One region of the Methylobacterium sp. yr668 genome, then DNA from elsewhere that is predicted to be linked to it. Evidence: predicted binding sites of a transcription regulator. Region 1 holds the regulator's gene; the other holds the start of a gene.
What was found. The regulator PhoB, encoded in region 1, activates phosphate uptake and scavenging genes when phosphate is short. The targets are predictions, from matches to a motif close to TGTCATNNANCTGTCAT.
Positions count from the first base shown of each region.

Region 2: the regulator PhoB is predicted to act here: its motif matches at 4,423-4,439, upstream of phnC (phosphonate ABC transporter ATP-binding protein).

Region 1 covers NZ_FOZY01000012.1:116,764-123,508, forward strand. The annotation lists gene BM419_RS16800 (aminopeptidase P family protein) at 1-745, shown strand, start outside; gene BM419_RS16805 (protein-disulfide reductase DsbD family protein) at 883-3,039, shown strand; gene phoB (phosphate regulon transcriptional regulator PhoB) at 3,218-3,913, opposite strand; gene phoU (phosphate signaling complex protein PhoU) at 4,036-4,755, opposite strand; gene pstB (phosphate ABC transporter ATP-binding protein PstB) at 4,865-5,680, opposite strand; gene pstA (phosphate ABC transporter permease PstA) at 5,703-6,593, opposite strand; gene pstC (phosphate ABC transporter permease subunit PstC) at 6,606-6,745, opposite strand, start outside.
Region 2 covers NZ_FOZY01000015.1:127,761-134,505, forward strand. The annotation lists gene BM419_RS19230 (inorganic phosphate transporter) at 70-1,698, opposite strand; gene BM419_RS19235 (ceramide glucosyltransferase) at 1,895-3,043, shown strand; gene BM419_RS19240 (DUF1045 domain-containing protein) at 3,069-3,755, shown strand; gene BM419_RS19245 (LbetaH domain-containing protein) at 3,748-4,368, shown strand; gene phnC (phosphonate ABC transporter ATP-binding protein) at 4,483-5,331, shown strand; gene phnD (phosphonate ABC transporter substrate-binding protein) at 5,450-6,376, shown strand; gene phnE (phosphonate ABC transporter, permease protein PhnE) at 6,393-6,745, shown strand, end outside.

The DNA of each region.
Region 1 (6,745 bases):
AGAAGATTTCCGGGCCGCCGGCGGCGACCTGCGCGAGGTCTCGTTCCCCACGATCTCGGGTTCCGGACCGAACGGCGCGATCGTCCACTACCGGGTGAGCCGCGCCACGGACCGGGCGGTCCAGTCGGGCGAGCTGTTCCTGATCGATTCGGGAGCGCAGTACCCGGACGGCACTACCGACATCACCCGGACGGTCGCGGTCGGCGCGCCGAGCCCGGAGATGCGCGACCGGTTCACGCGGGTGCTGAAGGGGCACGTCGCCATCGCCCGGGCGGTGTTCCCGGTCGGCACGACCGGCGCCCAGATCGACGCCTTCGCGCGGGCACCGCTCTGGCAGGCGGGCCTCGACTTCGACCACGGCACCGGTCACGGCGTCGGCGCCTTCCTGTCGGTGCACGAGGGGCCGCAGCGGATCGCCAAGACCGGCACGGTGGCGCTCGAGCCCGGCATGATCCTGTCGAACGAGCCGGGCTACTACGCCCGCGGCGCCTACGGCATCCGGATCGAGAACCTCGTCCTGGTCGAGGCCCGCGCGATCGCGGGCGGGGAGCGCCCGATGCTCGGCTTCGAGACGCTGACGCTCGCTCCCTACGACCGCCGGCTGATCCGGCCGGACCTGCTCGAACCCGGGGAGCGGGCCTGGATCGACGCCTATCATGCGAGGGTCCGCGAGACCCTGGCGCCCGGGCTCGACACCGCGACGCGCGACTGGCTCGAGCGGGCGACGGCGCCGCTCGAGGAGTGAGCCGGCCGCAGGGGATCCCGAACGCGGTCCGTGGTAAGACCCGACGCCATGGTAAGACCGGACGCCATGGAAACGCCCGCGCCGAGCCCGACACGCCGCGCGTGAAACCGCGACCGCCCCGCGCGCGAAGGGACAGCATGATCCGCCGCCTCGCCCTCCTGATCCTGGCCCTCGCCGCGAGCCTCTCGGCCGCCGCGGCACAGGGGTTCCGCACGCCCGCGGACCTCGTGCGCGCGAGCCTCGTGGCCGAGCCCGCCGCCGTTGCCGGCGCGCAGCCCTTCACGCTGGCGGTGCGGATGCAGGTCAAGCCCGGCTGGCACGTCTACTGGCGCAACCCGGGCGATTCCGGCCTGCCCCCGGAGGTGACCTGGACCCTGCCGGCCGGCTTCAGCGCCGGCGCGATCCGGTGGCCGGCGCCGGAGCGCATCCCGATCGCGACCCTCATGAACTACGGCTACGAGGGCGAGGTCACGCTCCTCGTCCCGGTGACGCCGCCGCCGAGCCTCGACCCGGCCGACCCGGTGCGGATCCAGGCCAAGCTGACTTACCTCGTCTGCGAGACCGAGTGCGTGCCCGGCTCGGCCGATCTCGCCCTGACCCTGCCGGTCGGCAAGGCCGAGCCGGACCAAGCCAACGCCGCGCTGTTCGCGCGCGCCCGCGCCGCGCTCCCCGTGCCGGCGCTCTGGCCCTTGAGCCTGTCGAGCCAGGGCGACACCCTGCGCCTCGATTTCGCCGCGGCCGGCCTCAAGCCCGAGGCGGTCCGGAACGCCGCGTACTTCCCCTACGCCGAGACGGCGATCGACAACGCCGCCGCGCAGGTGATGAGCGTCGACGGGACCGGCCTGCACCTGACCCTCGCCCGGAGCAGCCCGACCGACCCGGTGCCCGCCGCGCTGCCCGGCGTCCTGACGGTCGAGGCGGTCGACGCCGCCGGGACCCGCCGGCTCGCCTTCGCGTACGGCGACGAGCCGGTGCTCCCGGCCGCCGCGGCGCCGGCCGCGACCGCGCCGCCCGCGACCGCGCCGGCCGCCGCCGACTTCGACGCGCTGACGCTGGCGACCGCCGCGGCCTTCGCCTTCCTCGGCGGCCTGATTCTCAACCTGATGCCCTGCGTCTTCCCGGTCCTGTCGATCAAGGTGCTCGGCCTCGTGCGGCACGCGGGCGAGGGGCCGGCCCGGCTCCGGCTCCACGGCCTCGCCTACACGGCCGGCGTCCTGGCGAGCTTCCTGGCGCTCGCCGCCGCGCTGATCGGCCTGAAGAGCGGCGGGGCCGCGATCGGCTGGGGGTTCCAGCTCCAGTCGCCCGCCATCGTGGCGGGGCTCGCCTACCTGCTGTTCGCGATGGGCCTGAGCCTCTCGGGCGCGGTCCATGTCGGCGGCCGGCTCGCCGGCCTCGGCGACGGCCTCACCCGGCGCGGCGGCCTGAGCGGCTCGTTCTTCACCGGCGTGCTCGCGACCTTGGTGGCGACGCCTTGCACGGCGCCGTTCATGGGCTCGGCGGTGGGCTTCGCGCTGACCCAGAGCGCCGGCGTGGCGCTCGCCGTCTTCGCGAGCCTCGGCCTCGGCCTCGCCCTGCCCTTCCTGCTCCTGACCCTCTGGCCGCCGGCCCTGCGGGCGCTGCCACGGCCGGGCGCCTGGATGGAGACCCTCAAGCAGGTGCTGGCCTTCCCGGTCTACGCCACCGTGGCATGGCTGATCTGGGTGCTGGCGCAGCAGGTCGACCCGCGCGGGCTGCTGGCGGCGCTGATCGGCCTCGTCCTCGTGGGCTTCGCCGCCTGGGCCTGGGAGCACGGCCGCGCCGCCCCGCCGCGGGCCGGCCGGGTCGCGCAGGCCGCCGCGGCGCTGGCGCTGATCGCCGTCGGGGCCCTCGCCGTCACCCTGCCCCGGGACCGCGCCGCGCCGGCCGCGCAGGCCGCCGCCGACGGGATCGAGCCGTTCACGCAGGCGCGCCTCGACGCCCTGGTCGACGCGCACCGCCCCGTCTTCGTGGACATGACCGCCGCGTGGTGCATCACCTGCGCGGTCAACGAGGCGACCTCGCTCAACACGAAGGCCGTGCGGGCCGCGATGGCCGAGCGCGGCGTGACCTACATGAAGGGCGACTGGACCAACCAGAACCCCGAGATCACCCGCCTCCTGGAGAAGCACGGGCGCAGCGGCGTCCCGCTCTACCTGCTCTATACCGGGACGGGAGAGCCCCAGGTGCTGCCGCAGATCCTCACCGAAGGGACGGTCCTGGCGGCGCTGGAGGCGGTGCCGGCCGCCTCGGGCCGGAGCGCGGCGCTGGCGCGCTGAGTCCCTGGAGGCCGGGACGCGTGAATCTTCGCGGGCCCGTCCCATCGTCTTTGCGAGCGGAGCGAAGCAACCCAGCAGCGCCGCGCGCACCGGCGTCCCGCCGCCCTGGGTCGCTCGCTCCGCTCGCGATGACGGTGCGCCGGAGCGGTGAGGCGCTCCGACAGCCCTTCGAGCCGCCTCAGGCCTCCAGCGAGAAGGTCTCGTCGAAGGCGTAGCCCGAGCCCCGGACCGTGCGGATCGGGTCGGTCTGGCGCGGGCCGTTCAGCGCCTTGCGCAGCCGCCCGACATGGACGTCGACGGTGCGCTCGTCGATGTAGACGTCGTGGCCCCACACCCCGTCCAGGAGCTGCTCGCGGGAGAAGACCCGGCCCGGCGCCAGCATCAGGAATTCCAGGAGCCGGAACTCCGTGGGGCCCAGATGCAGCTCCTCGCCGCCGCGGCGGACGCGGTGGCCGGTGCGGTCGAGTTCCAGGTCGCCCGCCGCCAGCCGGTCCGAGACGTGGGCGGGCTTGGCCCGGCGCAGGAGCGCGCGGATCCGGGCGAGCAGCTCCGGGACCGAGAACGGCTTGACGATGTAGTCGTCGGCGCCCGTGCCGAGCCCGCGGACGCGGTCGCCCTCCTCGCCGCGGGCGGTGAGCATGATCACCGGCAGGCGCTCGGTCTCCCGGCGCGCCCGGATCCGGCGGCACAGCTCGATCCCCGAGAGGCCGGGCAGCATCCAGTCGAGCAGGACGAGGTCCGGGATCCGCTCCGCCAGGAGCAGCTCGGCGTCGTCGCCGCGCGCTGCCGAATCCACCAGGAAGCCCTCGGCCTCCAGGTTGTAGCGGAGCAGCGTGCTCAGGGCCTCCTCGTCCTCGACGATCAGGACTTGCATGCTCACGTTCGAAGACTCGTTCTGCGGGCGGTCCCCGGATGGTGCAGGAGGCGCCGCCCCGCCTCAACCCGCACGGAGAGTGACCCCGGCCGCGCCCACAGGAAGGCGCCGGGGTCGGCGCCTCACGGCGCCTGCACGCCGTCCACGGTCGCGTAGTTCGACGCGTCGTTCTTCGGCCGGTCACCCGCCAGCGTCTCGCCCGTGGCGAGGTAGTGGATCGTCTCGGCGATGTTGGTGGTGTGGTCGCCGATGCGCTCGACGTTCTTCGCGCAGAACAGGAGATGCGTGCAGAACGAGATGTTGCGCGGATCCTCCATCATGTAGGTCAGGAGCTCGCGGAACAGGGAATTGTACAGGGCGTCGATCTCGCCGTCGCGCTCCCAGACGTCGTGGGCCGCCTGGACGTCGCGGCTCCCGTAGGCGTCGAGCACGTCCTTCAGCTGACCCTCGGCGAGGTCGCTCATGTGGCGCACGCCGAGCACGATCTTCTGGGCCGGCGCCTGGTCGGAGATCGCCACTACGCGCTTGGCGACGTTCTTGGCGAGGTCGCCGATCCGCTCCAGATCGCCGGAGACGCGGATCGCCGAGATGGTCTCGCGCAGGTCGATCGCCAGGGGCTGGCGCCGGGCGATCAGCAGCACGGCGCGCTCCTCGATGTCCCGCTGCAGCGCGTCGAGGCGCTTGTCGGCGAGGATCACCGCCTGGGCGAGCGTGTCGTCCCGGCGCACGAGGGCGTCGGTCGCCTCCGCGGTCATCTTCTCGGCGACGCCGCCCATCTCCGAGATCGAGCGACGCAGGTTCTCCAGGTCGGTGTCGTAGGAGGTGACGATATGGCCGGGCATGGCGGATCCTTCGATGGGGTCCCGGGGACGGCCCTCCGGGAGGCTTGCGGGATCCGCCGGCGCGCCGGAGACGCGAGCGGCGGTCCCGGGACCGGAGCGGCCCGGCAGACTAGCCGAAGCGGCCGGTGATGTAGTCCTGCGTGCGGCGTTCCGTCGGGTTCATGAACATCCGGTTGGTCGGACCGAACTCGACGAGCTGCCCCAGATACATGAAGGCGGTAAACTGCGAGATGCGCGCCGCCTGCTGCATGTTGTGGGTGACGATCACGATGGTGAACTCGTCGCGCAGCTGCTCGATCAGCTCCTCGATGCGGCCGGTCGAGATCGGGTCGAGCGCCGAGGTCGGCTCGTCGAACAGGATCACCTCCGGCTTCTGCGCCACCGTCCGGGCGATGCACAGACGCTGCTGCTGGCCGCCCGACAGGCCGGTCCCGGGCTGCCGGAGCTTGTCCTTCACCTCGTCCCAGAGGGCGGCCTTGCGAAGGGATTCCTCGATCCGGCCGTCGAGCTCGGATTTCGGCAGCTTCTCGTAGAGGCGCAGGCCGAAGGCCACGTTGTCGTAGATCGACATCGGGAACGGCGTCGGCTTCTGGAACACCATGCCGATGCGCGAGCGCAGCTCGTTCAGGTCGAAGGAGGGGCTGAGGATGTTCTCGCCGTCGAGCAGGATCTCGCCCTCCGCGCGCTGCTCCGGGTAGAGGCTGTAGATCCGGTTGAAGCAGCGCAGCAGGGTGGACTTGCCGCAGCCGGAAGGGCCGATCAGCGCCGTCACCTGCCGGTCGTGGAAGTTGAGGTTGACGTCCTTCAGCCCGTGGAAGCTGCCGTAGTAGAAGTTCAGGTCCTTGACGGCGATCCGCACGGGGCCGCCCTCTTCGGCGCGGTTGCGGTTCAGCTCGACCGTGGGGATCGCGGAGGCGGCGTTCATCGTCGTGTCCTCGAAAGGGGGCTTAGCGCGAGGCCTGCGGCTTGATCACGAGGCGCGCGATGATCGACAGCGCCAGGATGGTGGTGGTGATCAGGAGCGCGCCCGCCCAGGCCAGGCCCTGCCAGTTCGGGTAGGGCGAGAGGGCGAACTGGTAGATCATCACCGGCAGGTTCGCGACGCCGCCCATCAGGTTGGCTGAGAACCAGGAATTGTTGTTGAGCGCGGTGAACAGCAGCGGTGCGGTCTCGCCGGCGATGCGGGCGAGGGCCAGGATGATGCCGGTGACGATGCCGGCCGAGGCCGCCCGCCAGGTCACGCTCATGATCACCGTCGAGGGCGGCGCGCCGAGCGCCGCGCCGGCCTCCCGCAGGGTGCCGGGCACGAGGCGCAGCATGTCCTCGGTGGTGCGCACGATCACCGGCACGGCGATGATCGCCAGCGCCACGCCGCCGGCCCAGCCCGAGTAGGTGCCCATCGGCCGCACCATCAGCGTGTAGACGAACAGGCCGATCAGGATCGACGGCGCAGAGAGCAGGACGTCGTTGAGGAAGCGGATCAGGGCGGCCAGTTTCGAGCCGCGCCCGTACTCGGCCAGGAAGGTCCCGGCCATGACGCCGACCGGCGTCGCGATCAGGATGCCGATCCCGGTCAGAACAAGGCTGCCCAGGATGGCGTTGGCGATGCCGCCGCCCTCCGAGCCCGGGCCCGGGGTCGGGTTGGTGAACAGGGTCGGCGTGAAGCCGCGCACGCCCTGGACGATCAGCATCACCAGGATCGAGCCGAGAACCAGGGCGCCGACCACCGTCGCGGCGGCGCAGGCGACGCGCAGGGTCCGGTCGGCGACGCGGCGTCCCTGACGGACGCGGCCGGGGCGGCGCTGGGCGGCCGGGGCGATCGTGCTGGAGGAAACCATCGCGCGTGCTCCTCAGGCGGACTGGACGCGGCGCGTCAGCAGCCGGGCGATGATGAGCACCACGAAGGTGATCACGAACAGGATGCAGCCCAGCGCCATCAGCGCGTTCAGCTGGAGGCCGTCCGCCTCGTTGAACTCGTTGGCGATGCGCG
Region 2 (6,745 bases), on a different contig from region 1:
GAAGCCGGAGACCGGGTCGCTTCGTCGGGGGGCGGAGCGCGGTCTCCGGCCCGTCCGGCCGGACACGCGTCAGAACAGGTGGCGCAGGAGGTAGAACAGAGCGGCCGCGAGGGTGATCGCCGCCGGCAGGGTCAGGATCCAGGCGAGCGCCATGTTGCGCACCGTGGACATCTGGAGACCCGAGCCGTTGGCCGCCATCGTGCCGGCGACGCCCGACGACAGGATGTGGGTGGTCGAGACCGGCAGGCCGTAGAGCTCGGCCAGCCCGATCGTGCCGGCGGCGACGATCTCGGCCGAGGCGCCCTGCGCGTAGGTCAGGTGGGTCTTGCCGATCTTCTCGCCCACCGTGACGACGATGCGCTTCCATCCGACCATGGTGCCGAGACCCAGCGCCAGGGCGACGCAGACCTTGACCCAGCCCGGGATGTAGCGCGTGCCGTCGTTGAGCAGGCCCGCGTAGCGCTTCAGGTCGGCCTTGTCGGCCTCCGAGAAGTCCGCCCCGGCGCCCGGCAGCACGCGCACCGCGTCGGCGGCGAGGTACATGTCGCTGCGCAGGTTCTGGGTCTGGGCGGCCGGCACCGTGCGGATCGCGCCGTAATTCTTCACGCTGGCGGCGATGTCGTTCGAGAGCGCCGCCAGCGCCGCGTAGACGGGCGGCGTGTTCAGCGCCTTGGTCTTGAGCGCCTCCGTCACGGTCCGGCGCGCGGCCGCGGCGTCCGGCACCGCGGCGCCGGGGGCGCGGGCGGCGAACACCGCGCTCGCCGCCGTCGAGGCCTGCACGAAGGCGGGCGTCGTGTCGTCCGCCATGGTGCGGTTGAGCGCGTAGGCGGTGGGGGCGGCGCCGATCAGGATCAGCATGATCAGGCCCATGCCCTTCTGCCCGTCATTGCCGCCGTGGAAGAACGAGACCAGCGTGCAGGTGAGGATCAGCAGGCCGCGGATCCACGGGGGCGGCGGCGCCTCGCCCGCGGGCGCCTCGTAGAGGTCCCTGCGGCGGACCGTGACCTTCAGGGCGAGCAGCAGCAGCGCCGCGAGCACGAAGCCGCAGACCGGCGAGAACAGCAGCGCCTTGAAGACGTTGAGCGCCTGGGTCCAGTCGACGCCCGCGGTGCCGTCGCCGCCGTTCATCAGCTGGTTGGCGAGGCCGACGCCGAGCACCGAGCCGATCAGCGCGTGGGACGACGAGTTCGGCAGCCCGAACGCCCAGGTCCCGAGGTTCCAGATGATGGCCGCCAGCAGCAGCGCGAAGATCATCGCGTAGCCCGCGTGCGAGCCGACGTTGAGGATCAGCTCGACCGGCAGCAGCGTGACGATCGCGTAGGCCACGGCGCCCGAGGACAGCATCACGCCGAGGAAGTTGAAGACGCCCGACCAGATCACCGCGACGAGCGGCGGCATCGAGTGCGTGTAGATCACCGTGGCGACCGCGTTGGCGGTGTCGTGGAAGCCGTTCACGAACTCGAAGGCGAGGGCGATCAGCAGGGCGAGGCCGAGCAGCGCGAAGGCGCCGTAGGCCAGGGGCGCCTCCCCGACCGCGTTCATGTCCGCGATGAGGCTCACCACCGCGTAGCCCAGGCCCGCCACGAGGACGAGCAGGAACGCCACCACCCCGCCGAGATGCATCCCGTGGTCGAGGCGCGGGCCGCCCGCCTGCCGGCCTTTCACCGCCCCCGACGGCATCACGGCGGTATCGGACATGAACCCTCGCGCGGAATCTTTCGTGGTGAGCGGGATTAAAACCGCGCGGTGACGGTTGGGTGACGGCCCGCGACGCCGCGCGTCGGCGAGCGTGTCCGAGAGCGTGTCCGAGAGCGTCGGGCGGCGCTGTCACACGCCTGACGCGGTCCGGCCGCTAGCGGACCGGACCGCTCGCCCGATCGCACGAGGGATCCGCATGATTGACGCCACGGTGCCGGCCCTGTCCCTCGGCGCGCTCCTGGCCGTCGTCCAGATCGGCAGCATCGCCGTCGCGGCCCGGCGCCTCGGCCGGGACCACGGCCCGTCGCGGTTCCCGGACGGCGCGCCCGTCTCCCTGGTCCGCCCCCTGCGCGGGGTCGAGGCCTACAGCGAGGAGATGCTCCTCCGCAGCTTCCGTCTCGACTACCCGTCCTACGAGCTGATCTTCTGCGTGGCCGACCCGGCCGACCCGATCGTCCCGATGGTGGAGCGCCTGATCGAGGCCCACCCGCACGTGCCCGCCCGCCTGATCCGCGGCGACGAGCGCGTCAGCGCCAACCCGAAGCTCAACAACTGCCTGCGCGGCTGGCGCGCCGCCGCCCACGACTGGGTGGTGCTCGCCGATTCCAACGTCGCCATGCCGCCGGACTACCTCCAGCGGCTGCAGGCGGCGTGGCGCGCCGATACCGGCCTCGTCTGCTCCACCCCGGCCGGCGCCCGCCCGGGCAGCTTCATGGCGGAGGTGGAGTGCGCCTTCCTGAACACCCTGCAGGCGCGCTGGCAATACGCCGCCGAGGCCTTCGGGCTGGGCTTCGCGCAGGGCAAGAGCATGCTCTGGCACAAGCCCTTCCTGGAGGCGCAGGGCGGCCTCCAGGCGCTCGCGGCCGAGATCGCCGAGGACGCGGCCGCCACCAAGCTCGTGCGCGCCGCCGGCAAGCGGGTCCACCTCGTGGCGAGCCCGTTCGAGCAGCCGCTCGGCCCGCGCGGCTTCCGGGAGGTCTGGTCGCGGCAGCTGCGCTGGGCGCGCCTGCGCCGCGTGACCTTCCCGCTGTTCTTCGCCCCCGAGATCGGCAGCGGCGTCCTGCTGCCGGCGCTCCTCGTCGCCCTCTGGGCCGGAAGCCTCGCGGGCCTCGCGGGCGCTGCCGGCCTCGCCGCCCTGTGCTATGCCGCCGAGCACCGGCTCGCTCTCCGCGCGGGCTGGCACCGCTCGCCCCGCACGCTGGCCGCCTTCCTGGCGCGCGACGCCCTGATCCCGGCGATCTGGGTCGGCGCCTGGATGCGGAGCGCCATCGTGTGGCGGGGCAATGCCATGGACGTGCGCCCCCGGCGGGCCGCCGACGCGCGCACCTACGCGCCGACGGCCTGACCGCCCGGCGATCGGAGGCCCTGACGTGTCGCGCCGCTACGCCCTCTACTGGCTGCCCGCCCCGGATTCGCGCCTCGAAGCCTTCGGCCGCTCCGTCCTCGGCACCGACAACGTCACCGGGCTGCCGGTCCCGCACCCGGAGGGGCTCGGCGATCTCGCACCCGTCACGGCGGGCGCGCGGGTCTACGGGTTCCACGCCACCCTCAAGGCGCCGCTGCGCCTCGCCCCGGGCACCGGGGAGGCCGACCTCGTGGCCGCCGCCCGCGCCCTCGCGGCCGCGCACCCGCCAGTGTCGGTGGGGCCGCTCCGGGTCGCCGCCCTCGGGCCGTTCCTCGCCCTGGTGCCGGAGACACCCCCGCCGGAACTCGGGCTCCTCGCCGCCGAGTGCGTCGCCGCCCTCGACCCGTTCCGGGCACCGCTCACGGAGGCCGAGCGCGCCAAGCGCCGGCCGGAGCGCCTCGACCCGCGCGGCCGCGCGCTCCTCGACCGCTGGGGCTACCCCTACGTGTTCGAGGCCTTCCGCTTCCACATGACCCTGACCGACGCCCTGCCGGAGGCGGAGCGCGACCTCTGGCACCGGCGCCTGTCCGAGGCCTACGCCGCCGCGGGACCGGAGCCCCTGCGGATCGACGCCGTCAGCCTCCTGACCCAGGACGGGTCGGGGCCGTTCCGGCTCCTGGCGCGCCTGCCCTTCGGAGAGGCCCGTGGTTGACCGCCCCCTCGGCCTCGAACCCGCGCTCGATCCGAGCGCCCGGGTCGTCGACAGCCGCCTCGGCCGCTACACCGAGGTCGGCGCCCGCACCCGCCTCACCGAGACGACCCTCGACGACTATTCCTACATCGGTGAGGACGGCGAGGTGATCTACACCGCGATCGGCAAGTTCTGCTCGATCGCCGCCAGCGTGCGGATCAATCCCGGCAACCACCCGATGGAGCGGGCGTCGCAGGCGCACTTCACCTACCGGGCGCGCGCCTACTGGCCGGAGGAACTGGACGAGCCCGCCTTCTTCGACCGGCGCCGGGCGAGCCCGGTGGCGATCGGCCACGACGTCTGGATCGGCCACGGCGCGGTCGTCCTGCCCGGGCGCACGATCGGCACCGGCGCGGTGGTGGGGGCGGGCGCCATCGTCACCCGCGACGTCGAGCCCTACACGATCGTCGTCGGCAATCCCGCCCGGCCGGTCCGGCGCCGCTTCCCCGAGGCGGTCGCGGACCGTCTGACCCGCCTGGCGTGGTGGGACTGGGACCACGAGCGCCTGCGCCGGGCGCTGCCGGACTTCCGCGGGCTGCCCATCGAAGCATTCCTGGAGCGCCACGAAGATTAAGTCGGCTATCGAAAAGCCGAGATGCTGCGCCGGCAAATATAATCGTTCCGAATACGTCATCCAATCGTCGTCAAACCGGCGTCTACGTGCGGCCGTTCCCCGGCGGATGGTGGCATGCTGGTTATCGAGGATCTCACGCGCCAGTACGGCGACCGACGCGCCGTCGACGGCGTGTCGCTCCGGATCGAGCCCGGCAGCTTCGTCGGGGTGATCGGCCGGTCCGGTGCCGGCAAGTCCACGCTGCTGCGCCTCATCAACCGGCTGGCGGATCCGAGCTCGGGGCGCATCCTCCACGACGGCCGCGAGGTCACCACCCTGCGCGGCCGCCCGCTGCGCGAGTGGCGCACCCGCTGCGCCATGATCTTCCAGCAATTCAACCTCGTCGGCCGGCTCGACGTCATGACCAACGTGCTGATGGGGCGCCTCAGCCACGTGCCGACCCACCGCGCCCTGCTCCGGCAATGGTCCGCCGAGGACCGCGCCATGGCCCTCTCCGCCCTGGAGAGCTTCGACATGGGCGAGTTCGCGGGCCAGCGGGCCGACGGCCTGTCGGGCGGCCAGCAGCAGCGCGTCGCCATCGCCCGCGCCCTCGTGCAGGAACCCGAGATCCTGCTCGCCGACGAGCCGGTCGCCTCGCTCGACCCGCGCAACACGCGGCTCGTGATGGACGCGCTCGCCGACGTGAACCGGCGCTACGGCATCACGGTGCTGTGCAACCTGCACTCCCTCGACCTCGCCCGCGCCTACTGCGACCGCCTCGTCGGCCTCGCGGCCGGGCGGGTCGTGTTCGAGGGCGGCCCCTTCGACCTCACCGAGGACGTGGCGCGCCGGCTCTACGGCCTGGAGGCCGGCGAGGTGCTGGACGATTCCGCGCAGCGCGAGGCGGAGCAGCGGGCCGCGATGCCCGGCCGGCCCGGTCTCGTACCGGTCCGCCCGGTCCGCGAGGCCGCCCTCGGCGCCTGATCCGGGCCCCGGGCCCCAACAAGCACCGCCAGAGCGCACCGCCAAAATGCACCGTCTTGGAAACGCCCGACCGGCCTCCGGCCGGCCGAACCTCGCCGACGCCACGAAGGACGACCCGATGATCACCCGACGCACCCTCGCCGCCGCCGCGGCCCTCGCCCTCCTCGGCCTGCCGGCCGCCGCCCAGGACTGGAAGGCCCAGTATCCGGAGCTGACGCTGGGCGTGATCCCGGCCGAGAACGCCTCGGGCACCGCCGACCGCTGGGCGCCGCTCACCGCCTACCTGACCAAGGCGCTCGGCGTGCCGGTCAAGCTGCGGGTGGCGAGCGACTACGCCGCCGTGATCGAGGGCCAGCGCGCCGGCAACATCCAGATCGCGTGGTACGGGCCAGCCTCGTTCGCGCGGGCCGTGATGACCGGCGTCAAGATCGAGCCGATCGTCAACCAGAAGCACGAGACCGGCGCCTCGGGCTACTATTCGGTGGTCTACGTGCTGGCCTCCAGCCCCTACAAGACCGTCGAGGATCTCAAGGGCAAGAACCTCGCGCTGGTCGATCCGAACTCCACCTCCGGCAACCAGGCGCCGCGCTTCTTCCTGAAGCGGGCCGGCTACGACGTCGAGAAGTTCTTCGGCAAGACCTTCTACGCGGGCAGCCACGAGAACGCCGTCCTGGCGCTCACCCAGGGCACGGCCGACGCCGCCGCCAACCTGTGGAATTCCGAGACCGACACGATGGTCACCCGCATGGCCGCCAAGGGCATGCTCAAGAAGCCCGACGGCACGCCGATGCAGCAGTCGGACTTCCGGGTCGTGTTCAAGTCCGACTTCCTGCCGGAGGGGCCCTTCGCCGTGCTGGCGAGCCTGCCGGACGACCTGAAGGCCAAGATCCGCGACGCCTTCGTGGCCCTGCCGAAGGCCGACAAGGCCGCGTTCGACCGGCTCTCCGACGGCAAGGACCAGGATCTCACGCCGGTGACCCTGAAGGATTACCAGCCGATCATCGACATGCTGCGGTTCAACGACGAGCAGCGCCGGAAGTCCTGATCCGGAGCCGCCCGCCTTGCGCGGCCTGACACCCCTGTCGCCGGAGCGGGCAGCCGCCCTCTCCGGCCTCTACGCGGCGGCGACCGGCGAGGCCCGCCGCCGCACGCTGGCGGGCTTCGCCCTGGTGGCGGCGCTCGCCGTGGTCGCGGGCCTGATCGCCGAGGTGCGGCCGCTGGTCTTCGCCGAGAACATCGGCAAGTTCACCGCCTACATCCAGCAGATCCTGCCGCCGATCAGCCTCGAGCACCCGCTGGAGGACGTCCGCGCCTGGTACTGGGGCCTGCCCAAATGGCTGGGCCTGCTGGGCGAGACCCTGCTCATGGCCTATCTCGGGACGCTGCTCGGGGGGCTGGCGGGCTTCGCCCTCAG